DNA from 2 places in the Actinacidiphila sp. DG2A-62 genome. Region 1 is predicted to be linked to the other one. Evidence: riboswitches for the same ligand, from Rfam matches in the RefSeq annotation. Region 1 holds a riboswitch; the other holds the start of a gene.
What was found. A riboswitch is a leader RNA that binds a small molecule or an ion and turns the genes downstream of it on or off. The one in region 1 is predicted to bind glycine.

Region 1 (8,089 bases):
CGGGCCCGCGGGGAAGGTGTTCATGCCGAGAACGTCAGGCGGCGCCGGGAGCAACGGCGCCGCCGCGGCCGACGAGGCGCTGCTGAGCATCGGCGCGGTGCTCGGCAGGCTGCGGGACGAGTTCCCCGAGATCACCATCTCCAAGATCCGCTTCCTGGAGGCGGAGGGCCTGGTCGAGCCGCAGCGCACCCCGTCGGGTTACCGGAAGTTCTCCGCCAAGGACGTGGAGCGGCTCGGGTACGTCCTGCGGGTGCAGCGCGACCACTACCTGCCGCTGCGGGTGATCCGGGAGCACCTGGACGCCCTGGACCGCGGCGAGCAGGTCGCGCTGCCCGGTCCCGCCGAGTCCCGCGAGTCGCTGGACGCCCCGGCCGCCGCGGCGGCGGCCTTCGACCCCGAGCCGCCCGCCGAGCTGCGGATCGGCCGTGAGGAGCTGCTCGCGGCCACCGGGGCGGACGGCGCGGAGCTGGCGGAGTGGGAGTCCTACGGCCTGGTCAAGGCCGGCCGCGACGGCGGCTACGACGCGGACGCCGTGCAGATCGCCCGGCTGATCACCGACCTGGGCCGGTTCGGCCTCGAGCCGCGGCACCTGCGCGCGGTGAAGGCGGCGGCGGACCGTGAGGCGGGCCTGGTCGAGCAGGTGGTGGCGCCGCTGCGGCGGCACCGCAACCCGCAGACCCGCACCCACGCCGAGACCACCGCGCGCGAGCTGGCGGAGCTGTCGGTGCGGCTGCACGCCGCGCTGGTGCAGTCCGCGCTGCGGACCAGGCTGCGCTGAGCGGTGGCTCCGGGGCGGCCGAGGACGAGGTCGGAAGCCGCGCCGGGGCCCCCGACCCCCCGGTCGGGGGCCCGGACGGCCCTGCTCCGGCCTGCCCGACTACCCAAACCCGGCAGGCACGGCCTAGGGTTGCTGTGTGAACGAGCTCGACGTTGTGGGTGTCCGGGTCGAAATGCCCTCCAACCAACCGATCGTGCTCCTGCGTGAAGTGGGAGGCGACCGGTACCTGCCCATCTGGATCGGGCCGGGGGAGGCGACGGCCATCGCTTTCGCGCAGCAGGGCATGACACCGGCGCGGCCGCTCACCCATGACCTTTTCAAGGATGTCCTGGAGGCGGTGGGCCAGACCCTCACCGAGGTGCGCATCACGGAGCTGCGGGACAACGTGTTCTACGCGGTACTGGTGTTCGCCAGCGGGGTCGAGGTCAGTGCCCGCCCGTCCGACGCCATAGCGCTGGCGCTGCGCACCGGCACGCCGATCTACGGCAGCGACGGCGTCCTGGACGACGCGGGCATCGCCATCCCCGACGAGCAGGAGGACGAGGTGGAGAAGTTCCGCGAGTTCCTCGACCAGATCTCGCCCGAGGACTTCGGCACCAGCAACCAGTGAGGCCGCGAGCCGACCGGGCGGCCGGTTCCGACCTCGGCGAGGCAAGGTTGCCCCGAGAAGGGGCATTCGGTCAGTCGTTCCCCGGGGCGCGACGAAGCAAACCACTCCTGGGGTGAATTTCACTCGGCGTGCCGAGTGTGGCGATCGTTGACGCACCCCTGACGACTGCCTACCGTCGAGGTGGAAAGTCTCGTGGCACATGCGCGTGGCTACGGGATGCGAAGGGACGGAGGGCGGCGTGAGAAGCACCGGCGACGGTTTGCCGCCCGGCGGCCCGTTTGCGACCGACGGGGCGCTGGCCCGTACGGCGCCCGGGGGGCCCGCCGGCGCCGCGGACGCCGCCGCGGAGCGGATCGGCTACCGCGGACCCACCGCGTGCGCCGCCACCGGCATCACCTACCGGCAGCTGGACTACTGGGCCCGCACCGGACTCGTCGAGCCCAGCGTGCGGCCGGCCTACGGCTCCGGCACCCAGCGGCTCTACAGCTTCCGCGACGTGGTCGTGCTGAAGATCGTCAAGCGTCTGCTGGACACCGGCGTGGCGCTGCAGAACATCCGCACCGCGGTCCAGCACCTGCGCTCGGTCGGTCCGTCCGAGCTGACCCGGATGACCCTGATGAGCGACGGCGCGACGGTCTACGAGTGCACCTCGCCCGACGAGGTGGTCGACCTGCTTCAGGGCGGCCAGGGCGTCTTCGGCATCGCGGTCGGCGTGGTGTGGCGGGACGTGGAGAGCGCGCTGTCCCAGATGCACGGCGAGCGGGTCGACACCGGGGAGACCCTGATCGGCCACAACCCCGCCGACGAACTGGCGCGCCGCCGCAGCAACCGCGCCGTCTGAAATTCGCCCCGCCTGATATTCGCGCCGTCCGGGCCCCCCGTACGGGCCCTGTATCCGCGCCGCACCGTACACGTGTACGGCCGATGTCGGCGGTGTGCGGCACGATCGAGGTGTGAGAAGTGCGCCGACGATCCTCCACCTGGACATGGACGCGTTCTTCGCCGCGGTCGAGCAGGCGGCCAAGCCGAGCCTGCGGGGCAAGCCGGTGGTGGTCGGCGGCCTGGGGAACCGGGGCGTGGTGTCGACCGCGTCCTACGAGGCACGCGTGCACGGCGTCCACTCCGCCATGGCCACCGCGCACGCCCGCAGGCTCTGCCCGAACGCCGCGTACCTCTACCCCCGCTTCGGCATCTACCGCCAGGTCAGCGAGACCGTGATGGCCCTGCTCGCCGAGGTCTCGCCGCTGATAGAGCCGCTGAGCCTCGACGAGGCCTTCCTGGACCTGGAGGCGGGCGCCGCGGCCGACGGGGGCGCCGACCCGCCGCGGGTCGTCGCCGAGCGCCTGCGGGCCCGGATCAGGGCCGCCACGGGCCTGACCGCCTCGGTGGGCCTGGCCGGCTCCAAGCTGCTCGCCAAGATCGCCTCGGAGCGGGCCAAGCCCGACGGCCTGGTGGTGGTCGAGCCGGGCACCGAGCGGGCGCTGCTCGACCCGTTGCCGGTGCGCACCCTGTGGGGCGTCGGCCCGGCCACCGCCGAGCACCTGCGCAAGGCCGGGATCACCACCGTCGCCGAGATCACCCACGCCGGCGAGCCGGAGCTGGTCCGGCTGCTCGGCAAGGCGCACGGCACCGGCCTCTACGCGATGGCCGCCGGCCTCGACAACCGCCCGGTGGTCGCCGACCGGGACGTGAAGTCCATCTCCGTCGAGGACACCTTCGAGTACGACCTGACCGACCGCGCCCACGTCCGCCACGAGATCGACCGCCTCGCCGAACGCTGCGTGCAGCGGCTGCGCGGCGCCGGCCGGTCCGGGCGCACCGTGGTGATCAAGGTCCGCCGCTACGACTTCTCCACGCTGACCCGCTCCGAGACCCTGCGCGCCCCCACCGACGACCCCGCCGTGGTCAGGGAGACCGCGCGGCGGCTGGTCGAGGCCGTGGACACCACCGGCGGCGTCCGGCTGCTCGGGGTGGGCGTCGCGGGCCTGGCGGACTTCACCCAGGAGGACCTGTTCGCACAGCACGCGGGGGAGGGCGGCGCCGGCGGCACCGTGGACGAGGCCGCCGACCTGCCGTCCGAGCCCCCGCCGGTCCCCGAGGGGCACGCCAGGCGCTGGCTGCCCGGGCAGGACGTGGTGCACGAGGAGCACGGCAACGGATGGGTGCAGGGCAGCGGCGTCGGGCGGGTGACCGTCCGCTTCGAGGTGCCCTCCGACACCCGCCCCGGCCGCGTCCGCACCTTCGCCGCCGACGACCCCGCGCTCTGCCACGGCGAGCCGCTGCCGCTCGCCCCGATGTCCCGGGACCGGTCGCCGGCGGCCGGCTAGCGCGCCCGGCCGGTGCCACCGGCCCGCGCGGTCGGCGGGTGCGGCAGGCCCGCGAGGTTCAGTCCTCCCGGCCGACCCGGCCGAAGTCCCGCTCCGGCGCCGCCGGCTGGGGTTCGCCCGCGGCACGTCCATTCCGTAGTGGTGGTAGAGCTGCAGCTCCTGCTCGGGCGACAGATGACGGCCCACGCCGAAGTCCGGCGCGTCCTTGATCAGGGACTTCTCGTACGGGACGCGCAGCTGCCCGTCCTCCAGCGTGCTGGGCTCCAGCGGCACGAAGGCGTCGCGGGTGAACAGCCCGGTGCGGACCGCGGCCCACTCGGGGGTCCCGGTCGCGTCATCGAGGTACACCTCGTCGACCGTGCCGATCTTCGTACCGTCGCGGTCGAAGGCACGTCGCCCGATCAGGCTCCGCGGATCGATGTCGCTCTGCACGGTCCCTCCAACTCACGGTGAAGCACCCCAGGCGAACTGACTGCTTGCTGGACACCAGCCAAAGCCACATTACGGGCGCTGTCGACTCGGAACGGCCGGGCGGGCAGCGCGGCGCGCGGCGGTCCGGGCGGCGCGGGTGCGGTCCGGCAGGGCGGCGCCGGGGCGCGCGCCGGGCGCGCTGGTAGTCTGGAGACGGCTGCAGACCCCATGCGGGAGAGTCCTCCGCCGGCGCACGCAAGGGCGTCACGGAGGCGCCGAAGGAGCAATCCCTCCCCGGAATCTCTCAGGCATCCGTACCGCACGGGCGAGGTCACTCTGGAAAGCAGGACCTGACCCGGAAGCGTCGCCGCCTCCGGGACGCGTCCTCACCGACGGTGAAAGCCGCCCGCGACGGGCGGTGAAGCTCTCAGGTTCTGATGACAGAGGGGGAGGCCGTCCGGGTGCCACGGCACCCCCGAAGGTCGTCGCAGACCAGGAGGCCTCCGCAGATGACTGACCGCCGCACCACCCTCGCCGAGCTGGAAGCCGGCGTGCCGTTCGAGCGCCGCCACATCGGGCCCGACGCCGAGGCCGAGGCCAAGATGCTCGCCCAGGTCGGCTACGGCTCGCTGGACGAGCTGACCGCCGCCGCCGTGCCCGACGCGATCAGGAGCGCCGAGGCGCTCGGCCTGCCCCGGGCGCTCACCGAGGCCGAGGCGCTCGCCGAACTGCGGGCGCTGGCCGACCGCAACCAGGTGCTCGCGCCGATGATCGGCCTCGGCTACTACGGCACCTTCACCCCGCCGGTCATCCTGCGCAATGTCATGGAGAACCCCGCCTGGTACACCGCGTACACCCCGTACCAGCCGGAGATCTCGCAGGGGCGGCTGGAGGCGCTGCTGAACTTCCAGACGGTCGTCGCCGACCTCACCGGCCTGCCCACCTCCGGGGCGTCGCTGCTGGACGAGGGCACCGCGGCCGCCGAGGCGATGGCGCTGTCGCGCCGGGTCGGCAAGGTCAAGCAGGGCGTCTTCCTGGTCGACGCCGACACCTTCCCGCAGACCCTGGCCGTGCTGCGCACCCGCGCCGAACCGACCGGCGTCGAGGTCGTCGTCGCCGACCTCCGCGACGGCATCCCCGCCGAGGCCGCCGAGCGCGGCGTGTTCGGCGTGCTGCTGCAGTACCCCGGCGCCTCGGGCGCGGTGCGCGACCTGCGGCCGGTCGTCGAGGCCGCGCACCAGCTGGGCGCGGTCGTCACCGTCGCCGCCGACCTGCTGGCGCTGACGCTGCTCACCTCTCCCGGCGCGCTCGGCGCCGACATCGCGGTGGGCACCACCCAGCGCTTCGGCGTCCCGATGGGCTTCGGCGGCCCGCACGCCGGCTACATGGCGGTCCGCGAGAGCTACGCCCGCAACCTGCCGGGACGCCTGGTCGGCGTCTCCGTCGACGCGGACGGCGCGAAGGCGTACCGGCTGGCGCTGCAGACCCGCGAGCAGCACATCCGGCGCGAGAAGGCCACCAGCAACATCTGCACCGCGCAGGTCCTGCTCGCCGTCATGGCCGGGATGTACGCCGTCTACCACGGACCCGAGGGCCTGGCCGGGATCGCCCGGCGCACCCACCGCTACGCCGAACTGCTCGCGGCGGGACTGCGGGCCGGCGGCGTGGAGATCGAGCACGCGGAGTTCTTCGACACGGTCACCGCGCGGGTCCCCGGCCGGGCCGCCGAGATCGTGGCCGCCGCCCGCGAGGCCGGCGTCAACCTCCGGCTGACCGACGCCGACCGGGTCGGCGTCGCCTGCGACGAGACCACCACCCGGGACCAGCTGGCGGCGGTCCTCGCCGCCTTCGGGGCGCCCGCCGCCGACCTCGACGCACTGGACGCGTCGACCGCCGGGCAGGCCGGGGACGCGCTGCCCGCGGCACTGGCCCGCACCGAGCCGTACCTGACCCACCCGGTCTTCCACCAGCACCGCAGCGAGACCGCGATGCTGCGCTACCTGCGCCGGCTCGCCGACCGGGACTACGCGCTGGACCGCGGCATGATCCCGCTCGGCTCGTGCACCATGAAGCTCAACGCGACCACCGAGATGGAGCCGGTCACCTGGCCGGAGTTCGGCGCGCTGCACCCCTTCGCGCCGATCGAGCAGGCGGCCGGTTACCTGGAGCTGATCCGCGGCCTGGAGCGGCAGCTCGCCGAGGTCACCGGCTACGACGCGGTGAGCCTGCAGCCCAACGCCGGCTCTCAGGGCGAACTGGCCGGACTGCTGGCGGTGCGCGCCTACCACCGCGCCAACGGCGACACCGCCCGCACCGTCTGCCTGATCCCCTCCTCCGCGCACGGCACCAACGCCGCGAGCGCGGTGATGGCCGGCATGAAGGTGGTCGTCGTCAAGACCGGCCAGAACGGCGACGTGGACATCGAGGACCTGCACGCCAAGATCGAGCAGCACCGCGACGAGCTGGCCGTGCTGATGGTCACCTACCCCTCCACGCACGGCGTCTTCGAGGACAACATCACCGAGGTGTGCGCGGCCGTGCACGACGCGGGCGGCCAGGTCTACGTGGACGGCGCCAACCTCAACGCGCTGGTCGGCCTGGCCCGCCCGGGCCGCTTCGGCGCCGACGTCTCGCACCTGAACCTGCACAAGACCTTCTGCATCCCGCACGGCGGCGGCGGTCCGGGCGTCGGCCCGGTCGCGGTCCGCGCCCACCTGGCGCCGTACCTGCCCAACCACCCGCTGCAGCCGGCCGCGGGACCGGAGACGGGCGTGGGACCGGTCTCGGCGGCCCCCTGGGGCTCCGCGGGCATCCTGCCCATCTCCTGGACGTACGTGCGGCTGATGGGCGGCGAGGGCCTCAAGCGCGCCACCCAGATCGCGGTGCTGAGCGCCAACTACATCGCCAAGCGGCTGGAGCCGCACTTCCCGGTGCTCTACACCGGCCCGGGCGGCCTGGTCGCGCACGAGTGCATCATCGACCTGCGGCCGCTGACCAAGGAGACCGGCGTCACCGTCGACGACATCGCCAAGCGGCTGATCGACTACGGCTTCCACGCGCCGACCATGTCCTTCCCGGTGGCCGGGACGCTGATGATCGAGCCCACCGAGAGCGAGGACCTCGCCGAGCTCGACCGGTTCTGCGAGGCGATGATCGCGATCCGCGGCGAGATCGACCGGGTCGCCGCCGGGCAGTGGCCCGCCGACGACAACCCGCTGCGCGGCGCCCCGCACACCGCCGCCGTGCTGGCCGGCGAGTGGACCCACCCGTACGGCCGTGAGGAGGCCGTCTTCCCGGCCGGGGTGAGCGCCGCCGACAAGTACTGGCCGCCGGTGCGGCGGATCGACGGCGCGTACGGCGACCGCAACCTGGTCTGCTCCTGCCCGCCGCCGGACGCGTACGAGGGCTGAGCCCGCCGCCGGGCCGGGCCGCGGCGGCGACCGCGGTCGGGCCCGGGGCCGGGCCCCGGGCGTCCGCGGTCAGGCCCCGGTCAGGCCGCGGTCGTGACCCGACCGGACTCCAGCGGCCGGTGCGGCGCGATGATCCGCCCGTCGGGCAGCAGCTCGCCGGTGTCCTCGAACAGCAGGACCCCGTTGCACAACAGGCTCCAGCCCTGTTCCGGGTGGTGGGCCACGATGTGCGCGGCCTCGCGGTCGGAACAGTCGGCGGGCGGGCACTGCGGGTGGTGCTGGCACATGGTCGTTGGCGTCTTTCGCTGCGATGTGTGGATGCTGCCTGTGGTCGCTTCCCCTGTCCGCATGTGGTGCGTACCCCCGTTCCTGGTGCGGCCGGTCCCAGTGTTGCTCCGCCGGCGCCGATCCGCAGGGATTTGGCGGAGCCGGGGCACACATGAAGAAGACGCCTCACCCGTGCGGGTGGTTGCGGCCCCGCGCGGGCACGCCGGCGCCCCCTCGCGCAGGTGCGAGGGGGCGCCGCGGGGTCCGTGCGGGAGGCCGGCGGCCG
Region 2 (8,089 bases), 1.7 Mb from region 1:
GTGGTAGAAGGACCCCTTGGGCACGCCGGCCGCGGCGAGGACCTCGTTGATGCCGACGGCGGCGTACCCCTTCACGGCCACGATCCGCCGCGCGGCCTCCAGGAGGCTCTGGCGCGTGTCGACCCTGGTGACTGGCATACGCCGACCGTACCACCGGATTAGACCGGTCGTCTAGGAACCGGTCAGCACTCGATGACGTTCACCGCGAGGCCGCCCCGCGCGGTCTCCTTGTACTTGATCTTCATGTCCGCGCCCGTCTCCTTCATCGTCTTGATGACCTTGTCGAGGGAGACGTGGTGGCGGCCGTCGCCGCGCATCGCCATGCGGGCCGCGGTGACCGCCTTCACCGCGGCCATGCCGTTGCGCTCGATGCAGGGGATCTGGACCAGGCCGCCGACGGGGTCGCAGGTCAGGCCGAGGTTGTGCTCCATGCCGATCTCCGCGGCGTTCTCGACCTGCTCGGGGGCGCCGCCAAGGATCTCCGCGAGGCCGCCGGCCGCCATCGAGCAGGCCGAGCCGACCTCGCCCTGGCAGCCGACCTCGGCGCCGGAGATCGAGGCGTTCTCCTTGAAGAGCATGCCGATCGCGCCCGCCGCCAGCAGGAAGCGGACGATCGCGTCCTCCTGCTCCTGCGCCGGGCCGCCCTTGGGCGCCACGAAGTTCAGGTAGTAGTGCAGGACCGCCGGGATGATGCCGGCCGCGCCGTTGGTGGGCGCGGTCACCACCCGGCCGCCCGCGGCGTTCTCCTCGTTCACCGCCATCGCGTAGAGGGTGACCCACTCCATCGCGTGGCGCGCCGGATCGCCCTCCGCGCGCAGCTGCCGCGCCGACTGCGCCGCGCGCCGCCGCACCTTCAGGCCGCCCGGCAGGATGCCCTCGCGCGACATCCCGCGCCGCACGCACGCCTCCATCACCCGCCAGATCTCCAGCAGCCCGGCCCGGATGTCGGCCTCGCTGCGCCAGGCCTTCTCGTTCTCCATCATCAGCGCGGAGATCGACAGCCCGGTCTCCCGGGACAGCCGCAGCAGCTCGTCGCCGGTGCGGAACGGGTGCCGCAGCACCGTGTCGTCCAGCTTGATCCGGTCCTCGCCGACCGCGTCCTCGTCCACCACGAAGCCGCCGCCGACCGAGTAGTACGTCTTCGCCAGCAGCTCGGCGCCGGACGCGTCGTAGGCCGCGAGCGTCATGCCGTTCGCGTGGTACGGCAGCGAACGCCGCCGGTGCAGCACCAGGTCCCGGTCGGCGTCGAACGCGATCTCGTGCGCGCCGAGCAGGCTCAGCCGCTTGTCGGCGACGATCCGCGCGGCCTCCTCGTCCGCGGTGTCCACGTCCACGGTCCGCGGGGAGTGCCCGGACAGCCCGAGCAGGACCGCCTTCGGGGTGCCGTGGCCGTGGCCCGTCGCGCCCAGCGACCCGAACAGCTCGGCGCGCACCGACGCGGTGTCGGCGAGCAGCGCGTCGTTCTTCAGCCGGTGCACGAAGATCGAGGCCGCGCGCATCGGCCCCACGGTGTGCGAGCTGGACGGGCCGATGCCCACGGAGAACAGGTCGAAGACCGAGATTGCCATGGTCCCTCCGGGACAGGGGGTTGCGGGTGAAAGGTCACGCTCGGGGGACGCGCTGACGGGTGGAGGCCGGGCTCGGGGGACGCGCTCACCGGTGGAGGCCGCGCTCGGGGACGCGCTCACCGGTGGAGGCCGCGCTCGACGCGCGCCCGGGAAGCGCCCCCGGGGCGCGCCCGGCCGACCGGCGGCCGGGCGCGCGGTCACGCGGGGCGGCGCCCGGCTACGCGTAGAGCGGGTGCTTGAGCGTCAGGGCCGTGACCCGCGCCCGCAGCGCCGCCGCGTCGTACTCCGGCAGCAGCGCGGCCGCGATCACGTCGGCCACCTCGCAAAAGTCCTCCGCGGTGAACCCGCGCGTCGCCAGCGCCGGCGTCCCGATCCGCAGGCCCGAGGTGACCATCGGCGGCCGGGGGTCGTTCGGCACCGCGTTGCGGTTGACGGTGATGCCGACCTCGTGCAGCCGGTCCTCCGCCTGCTGCCCGTCCAGCGCGGACTCCCGCAGGTCGACCAGGACCAGGTGGACGTCCGTGCCGCCGGACAGCACCGCGACGCCCGCCCCCGCGAGGTCCGGCGCGGCCAGCCGCTCCGCGAGGATCTTCGCGCCCTCCAGCGTACGCCGCTGCCGGTCCTTGAACTCCTCGGTCGCCGCGGCCTTGAACGCCACCGCCTTCGCGGCGATCACGTGCTCCAGCGGACCGCCCTGCTGGCCGGGGAAGACCGCCGAGTTGATCTTCTTGGCCAGCTCGGCGCGGGACAGGATCACCCCGCCGCGCGGACCGCCCAGCGTCTTGTGGGTGGTGGTCGTCACCACGTCCGCGTACGGCACCGGCGAGGGGTGCAGCCCGGCCGCGACCAGCCCGGCGAAGTGCGCCATGTCGACCATCAGATACGCGCCGACCTCGTCGGCGATCCGCCGGAACCGCTCGAAGTCCAGCTGCCGCGGGTACGCCGACCAGCCGGCGATGACCAGCTTGGGCCGGTGCTCCTTGGCCAGCCGCTCGACCTCGTCCATGTCGACCAGGCCGGTCGCGCCGTCCACGTGGTAGGCGACCACGTCGTAGAGCTTGCCGGAGAAGTTGATCTTCATGCCGTGGGTCAGGTGGCCGCCGTGCGCCAGGTCCAGACCCAGGATGGTGTCGCCGGGCTTGAGCAGGGCGAACATCGCCGCCGCGTTGGCCTGGGCGCCCGAGTGCGGCTGGACGTTCGCCGCCTCGGCGCCGAACAGCTCCTTGACCCGGTCGATCGCCAGCTGCTCGATCACGTCGACGTGCTCGCAGCCGCCGTAGTAGCGGCGCCCGGGGTAGCCCTCGGCGTACTTGTTGGTCAGCACCGAGCCCTGGGCCTGGAGGACGGCGGCCGGAGCGAAGTTCTCCGACGCGATCATCTCCAGCGTGGACTGCTGGCGGTGCAGCTCGGCGTCGACCGCGGCGGCGACGTCGGGGTCGAACTCGTGCAGGGACTGGTTCAGCAGGGACATCTGCGGCGTCTCCTCATCGTCGGCGTCCTCGGCATCCTCGGGTCTGGCTCGGACCGCGGCTCAGCCCGCGACGAAGGCGTCGTACTCGGCGGACGACAGCAGCTCGGCGTCCTCGCCGGCCCCTCGGCCGTCCGCACCTTGAACAGCCAGCCGCCCTCGAACGGCGCCGAGTTGACCAGGGACGGGTCGTCGGAGACGTCCTGGTTGACCTCGGTGACCTCACCGGACACCGGAGAGAACAGGTCGCTGACCGACTTGGTGGACTCCAGCTCGCCGCAGGTCTCGCCGGCCGTCACCGTCGCCCCCACCTCGGGGAGCTGGACGAAGACCACGTCGCCGAGCGCGTCGGCGGCGTGCGAGGTGATGCCCACGGTGCGCACGCCGTCCGCGGGCTCCGAGACCCACTCGTGCTCCTTGCTGTAACGCAGCTGCTCAGGATTGATGCTCATGACGGAATTCTCCCGGATGATCAGAGGAAGGGTGCGGAACGAAAGGCGGGCGGCCGGCGCGTGCGGCCGGCCGGCGCCCCGGGGCGCTCAGCGCTCGCGCCGGTAGAACGGCAGCGCCACCACGTCGTACGGCTCCTGCGTGCCGCGGATGTCCACCGCGACGCCGGCCGTGCCGGGCGCCGCGTGCGACGGGTCCACATAGGCCATCGCGATCGGCACGCCGAGGGTGGGGGAGGGAGCGCCGGAGGTCACCTCGCCGATGACCCGGCCGGTGCCGTCGGTGACCGGGTAGCCGGCCCGCGGCACCCGGCGGCCCTGGGCGACCAGCCCGACCAGCACCCGGGGCGGCTGCGCGGCGGCCTTCTCCGCCGCCGTGGCGAGCGCCTCCCGGCCCACGAAGTCGCCGGGCTTGTCGAACTTCACCACCCGGCCGAGCCCGGCGTCGAACGGCGTCAGCGCGGTGGTCAGCTCGTGGCCGTACAGCGGCATGCCGGCCTCCAGGCGCAGCGTGTCGCGGCAGGACAGCCCGCACGGCACGAGCCCGGCCGGGGCGCCCGCCTCGGTGAGCGCCTGCCACAGCCGCTCGGCGTCGGCGGGGGAGACGAACAGCTCGAAGCCGTCCTCACCGGTGTAGCCGGTGCGGGCGATCAGCGCGTCCACCCCGGCGACCGTGCCGGGCAGGCCCGCGTAGTACTTCAGGCCGTCCAGGTCGGCGTCGGTCAGCGAGGCCAGGATCGCCGGGGACTGCGGGCCCTGCACGGCCAGCAGCGCGTACGCGTCCCGGTCGTCGCGCACCGCCGCGTCGAAGCCCGCCGCCCGCTCGGCCAGCGCGTCCAGCACGGTCTGCGCGTTGGAGGCGTTGGCGACGACCAGGAACTCCCGCTCGGCCAGCCGGTAGACGATCAGGTCGTCCAGGATGCCGCCGTCCGGCGCGCAGATCATCGTGTACCGGGCCCGGCCGACCGCGAGCGCCGACAGGTGGCCGACCAGCGCGTGGTCCAGCAGCTCGCCGGCCTGCGGGCCGGTCACCGCGATCTCGCCCATGTGGGACAGGTCGAACAGGCCGGCGCGGGTGCGTACCGCCTGGTGCTCCTCGCGCTCGCTGGCGTAGCGCAGCGGCATGTCCCAGCCGGCGAAGTCGGTCATGGTCGCGCCGAGGGCGCGGTGCACCGCGTCGAGTGCGGTGCGGCGGGGCTGGCTCGGGGGTGCGCTCATCGGAAACGGGCTCCCAGGTGAGGACGGTCCGGGTGTCGCGGACGGTACGGGTACGAGGCCGAAGCGGCCTCCCCATCTGTCATCGGAACCTGAGAGGTTCACCGTGACCCCGCCAGGGGTCCGGCTTGCACCGTGGGTGGGAGGGGCCGCGGCCGCCGGGCCGGGATCCCTCCGCTTTTCAGATCTGCCTCGCCCGCGCGGTATCTGTGCCTGAGAGATTCAAGGGAGGACTTGCTCCTTCGGCGCCCGGCGCCCTCCCCTGGGGGGACGGAACCGGAACTCTCCCGCGCGGCCTCCAACGGCCGGTATGCGTGTTGTGCCGCCCATCATTGCATGCCCGGCCCGTACCGCCGCACGAGCGGCTAGGGTTTCCCGGGCAACGGCGGCACATGGGCGGACAAGGGTGGACATGGAGAATCCGGCACCGTACATACCGTACTCATGGCCGGCGAACGAGCTGGAGGAAGTGCTGTCGGCGAGCGTCGGCAACCCGTCGGCCGGCCCCGGCTGATGGAGGTCCTCGGCCGTTCCCGGGTGTGGGTACCGCTGCCCAACGGCGGCGGCGCCCCCGGCTTCGACCTGCCCACCATGGAGTTGGGCGGCGCGCCCTACGTGCCGGTCTTCAGCTCCGAGCAGCAGTTCCGGCAGGCCGCCGAGGGCATGTCCTGCACGGTCGCGCCGGTGCACGAGTTCGCCCGCGGGCTGCCCCCGGCGGTCGGCATCGCGGTGAACCCCGGCGGCGCGGTCGGCGTGCCGCTGCCGCCCGCGGCGGTCGCCGAGCTGTGCCGGGCCGACCCGGGCACCGGGACGCCCGCCCCCGGCGCGCGGGTGCTGCTGTGGGAGCCGGACCACGAGGACGAGCCGGTGGAGTTCCTGGCGGCGGCAGCGGCGGAGTTCGCGGTGACCCCGGTGGTGCTCACCGCCCGCCGCACGCTGGCCTCGGTCGAGGACGAGCCGCCGGCGCTGTTCGTCGGCGTCGAGCTGGACCGCTGGCAGGAGGAGGACCGGGCGGCGGCGATGGACGCGATCAGCCGGGCGCTGGGCGCGCAGCCGCTGCACTGGGAGGTCCACCTGATCCTGCTGGACGTCGCGCAGGACCCGGTGGGCGACTGGATGCTGGAGACGGTCCGGCCGTTCTACGCCCGCGACTGCAGCCGGCGGCAGGCCGGCGCGTGCTCCGCCCCGCGAGGCGGCCCGGCCCGGCGGGGCGGCCCCGCGCGGCGGCGCGTATACGTGCCGTTTACGCGGCCTATAGACGGTGCGGCTTGGGTGTGCGGTGGGGCGCGGCGCGCGTGCGGCGCCCCCGGCGCGCGGGCCGGACCCGCACGCCGCTGTGGTGCGGCTCGCGTCGGGACGCGTTCCGCCGGGAACACTCGACCTGATTTGATGGCGCCGGGAGGAACCTCGGGAGCGGCCCGGGGCCCCGGCACGACGGCGAAGCGGAATCGGCGGACGAACGGAAAGGGCGGTCCCAGGTGATCGCGGGCGCGCAAGGCGGTGCGGCGGCGGCCGGCCAGGTGGAGCAGACCCTGCTCCAGGTGGCGCCCGGCCGGTTCGACGCATACGAGGACCTGCTCGCGTCGCTCGCCGAGGGCCAGGTGTGGATGCTGCTGTGGCAGGGCTCGCCCGGTTCGCCCGACGCCCAGTACGGCAGCATGCAGGTCGGCGGGCACCCGTACGCGCCCTGCGCGACCTCGCCGCGCGAGCTTGCGGCCAGCGGCTGGACCCGCGAGCACGAGGTGGTCTCCGGGCGGGACATCGCGCTGACCCTCTACCCCGACCGCTGCGGTCTGTGGCTCAACCCGCACGCGTCCGGCGGCGGCGTCGGCGTGCCCTGGGCGGACCTGCGGCGGATCGCGGTCGGCCTGGACCTGCTGCCCGCGGGGCCGCTGCAGATCGGCGAACCCTCGCTGCAGCTCCCGCAGTTCGACGCGCTGCTCGCCCAGGCCGCCCAGAACACCCCGGCGGTGCGCTCGCTGCGCCGCGCCTGGGTGCAGCCGGCCCTCGGCGAGCCGTACCTGGCCATCGGCGTGGAGGTCTACGACGGCGCGCCGCAGGCCGTGGAGTCGGTGCGGCAGATGATGCGGCAGGCGGTCGCCGGGGTGCCCGACGGGGTGGCGGTCTCCACGGTCGCGATGGCCGACGCGTACGACCCGGTCGCGCTGTGGATGCGCAGCAACGCCGCCGCCTTCTTCGACCGCGACGCCTACGCCCGCCGGGCCGCCTGGGGCCGGCCGTAGCAGCGGGCCGCGCCCGCAGGCCTTCCGGCGCCGGTACGCTCACCCGTCCGCGTAAGCCCTCGGCCCGGGGCCGCGCCCGCCCCGCGCGCCCCCGGGCGACCCCGCTACCCGCGCCCGGGCGGCCGGGTGAGTGCCGCGTCGATCAGGCCCAGCGGCGGGCTGCCCAGCGCGAGCAGCGCCGCGTGGAACCGGGGCAGCCCGAAGTCCGCGCCCCACGCCCGGCGCGCCTTCTCGCGCAGCCGGAGGATCTCCAGCTTGCCCCAGGTGTAGCGGCCGTAGCCGGCGTCGAAGGTGCCGCGGCGCGCCTCGGAGGCGGCGCCGGCCCGCGCCAGGTGGGCGTCGCGCATGAACAGCCGCGTCGCCTCCTCCAGGTCCATCCCCCCGGTGTGCAGGCCGATCGCGCAGGTCAGCCGGGTCACCCGGACCAGCGCCTCCAGCGCGACGCCGATCGCGAAGCGCGGGTCGCGGGCCCGGAAGCCCTCGTCGAGGCAGACCTCCTCCACGTAGTGCGCCCAGCCCTCGGCGAAGGACAGGCTGTGCAGCTCCCGGCGCACCCGGCCCGCGGCCCGGCGCAGCGCCCGGCCGTGCGCGAAGTGCCCCGGCGCCACCTCGTGCACGGTGATCGACGGCAGGCTGGTGCGGCTGAAGACGGTCAGCCACTCCTCCTGCTCCCGCGCCGGCCAGTCCGGCTCCGGCGGCGTCACGTGGTACCAGGACGGGGCGTCCGCCTCGGCCGGCGCCGCCCAGTTCATCATCGCCATCGACCAGCGGCGCGACGGCGGCGCCGGACCCACCAGGCACTCGCCGTCCACATACGGCACGAGCCCCCGGTCCCGGGTGAAGTCCACCACCTCGTCGGTCAGCCGCGCGGCCTCCGCGATCACCCCGTCGGCGTCCGGGTGGTCGGCGAGCAGCTCCGGGATCAGCTCGTCCGGAGTGCGGTGCGGGTCCAGCGCCCGGCAGGAGTCGGTGAGCAGCTCGGTCAGCCGGGCCCGCTCGCGCTCCGCCTGCCGCGCCAGCGCGTCCAGGTCCACCCGCAGTCCCTCCTGCGCGCCCATCAGCGCGGCCAGCGCCGGGCCGCCCAGCCGCGGGTCCGGGTCGCCCTCGCGGGCCGCCCGCTCCAGGTGCGCCACCAGCGCGGCGTGC

Region 2: linked by a shared signal. The riboswitch ahead of gcvT (glycine cleavage system aminomethyltransferase GcvT) and the one ahead of gcvP (aminomethyl-transferring glycine dehydrogenase) in region 1 are both predicted to bind glycine.

The regions. Positions count from the first base shown of each region.
Region 1 is NZ_JAYMGI010000002.1:8,135,862-8,143,950, forward strand. Features, by position in the region: gene ftsR (transcriptional regulator FtsR) at 23-778, shown strand; gene VSR01_RS35740 (bifunctional nuclease family protein) at 915-1,388, shown strand; gene VSR01_RS35745 (MerR family transcriptional regulator) at 1,588-2,229, shown strand; gene VSR01_RS35750 (DNA polymerase IV) at 2,342-3,715, shown strand; partial or broken gene VSR01_RS38135 (PRC-barrel domain-containing protein) at 3,998-4,147, opposite strand; glycine riboswitch at 4,348-4,456, shown strand; glycine riboswitch at 4,457-4,580, shown strand; gene gcvP (aminomethyl-transferring glycine dehydrogenase) at 4,636-7,536, shown strand; gene VSR01_RS35765 (DUF5999 family protein) at 7,617-7,823, opposite strand.
Region 2 is NZ_JAYMGI010000002.1:6,459,337-6,467,425, forward strand. Features, by position in the region: gene VSR01_RS29105 (TetR/AcrR family transcriptional regulator) at 1-138, opposite strand, end outside; gene VSR01_RS29110 (L-serine ammonia-lyase) at 183-1,568, opposite strand; gene glyA (serine hydroxymethyltransferase) at 1,786-3,039, opposite strand; partial or broken gene gcvH (glycine cleavage system protein GcvH) at 3,100-3,488, opposite strand; gene gcvT (glycine cleavage system aminomethyltransferase GcvT) at 3,576-4,703, opposite strand; glycine riboswitch at 4,892-5,000, opposite strand; partial or broken gene VSR01_RS29130 (enhanced serine sensitivity protein SseB) at 5,113-5,852, shown strand; gene VSR01_RS29135 (enhanced serine sensitivity protein SseB C-terminal domain-containing protein) at 6,179-6,943, shown strand; gene VSR01_RS29140 (DUF885 family protein) at 7,048-8,089, opposite strand, start outside.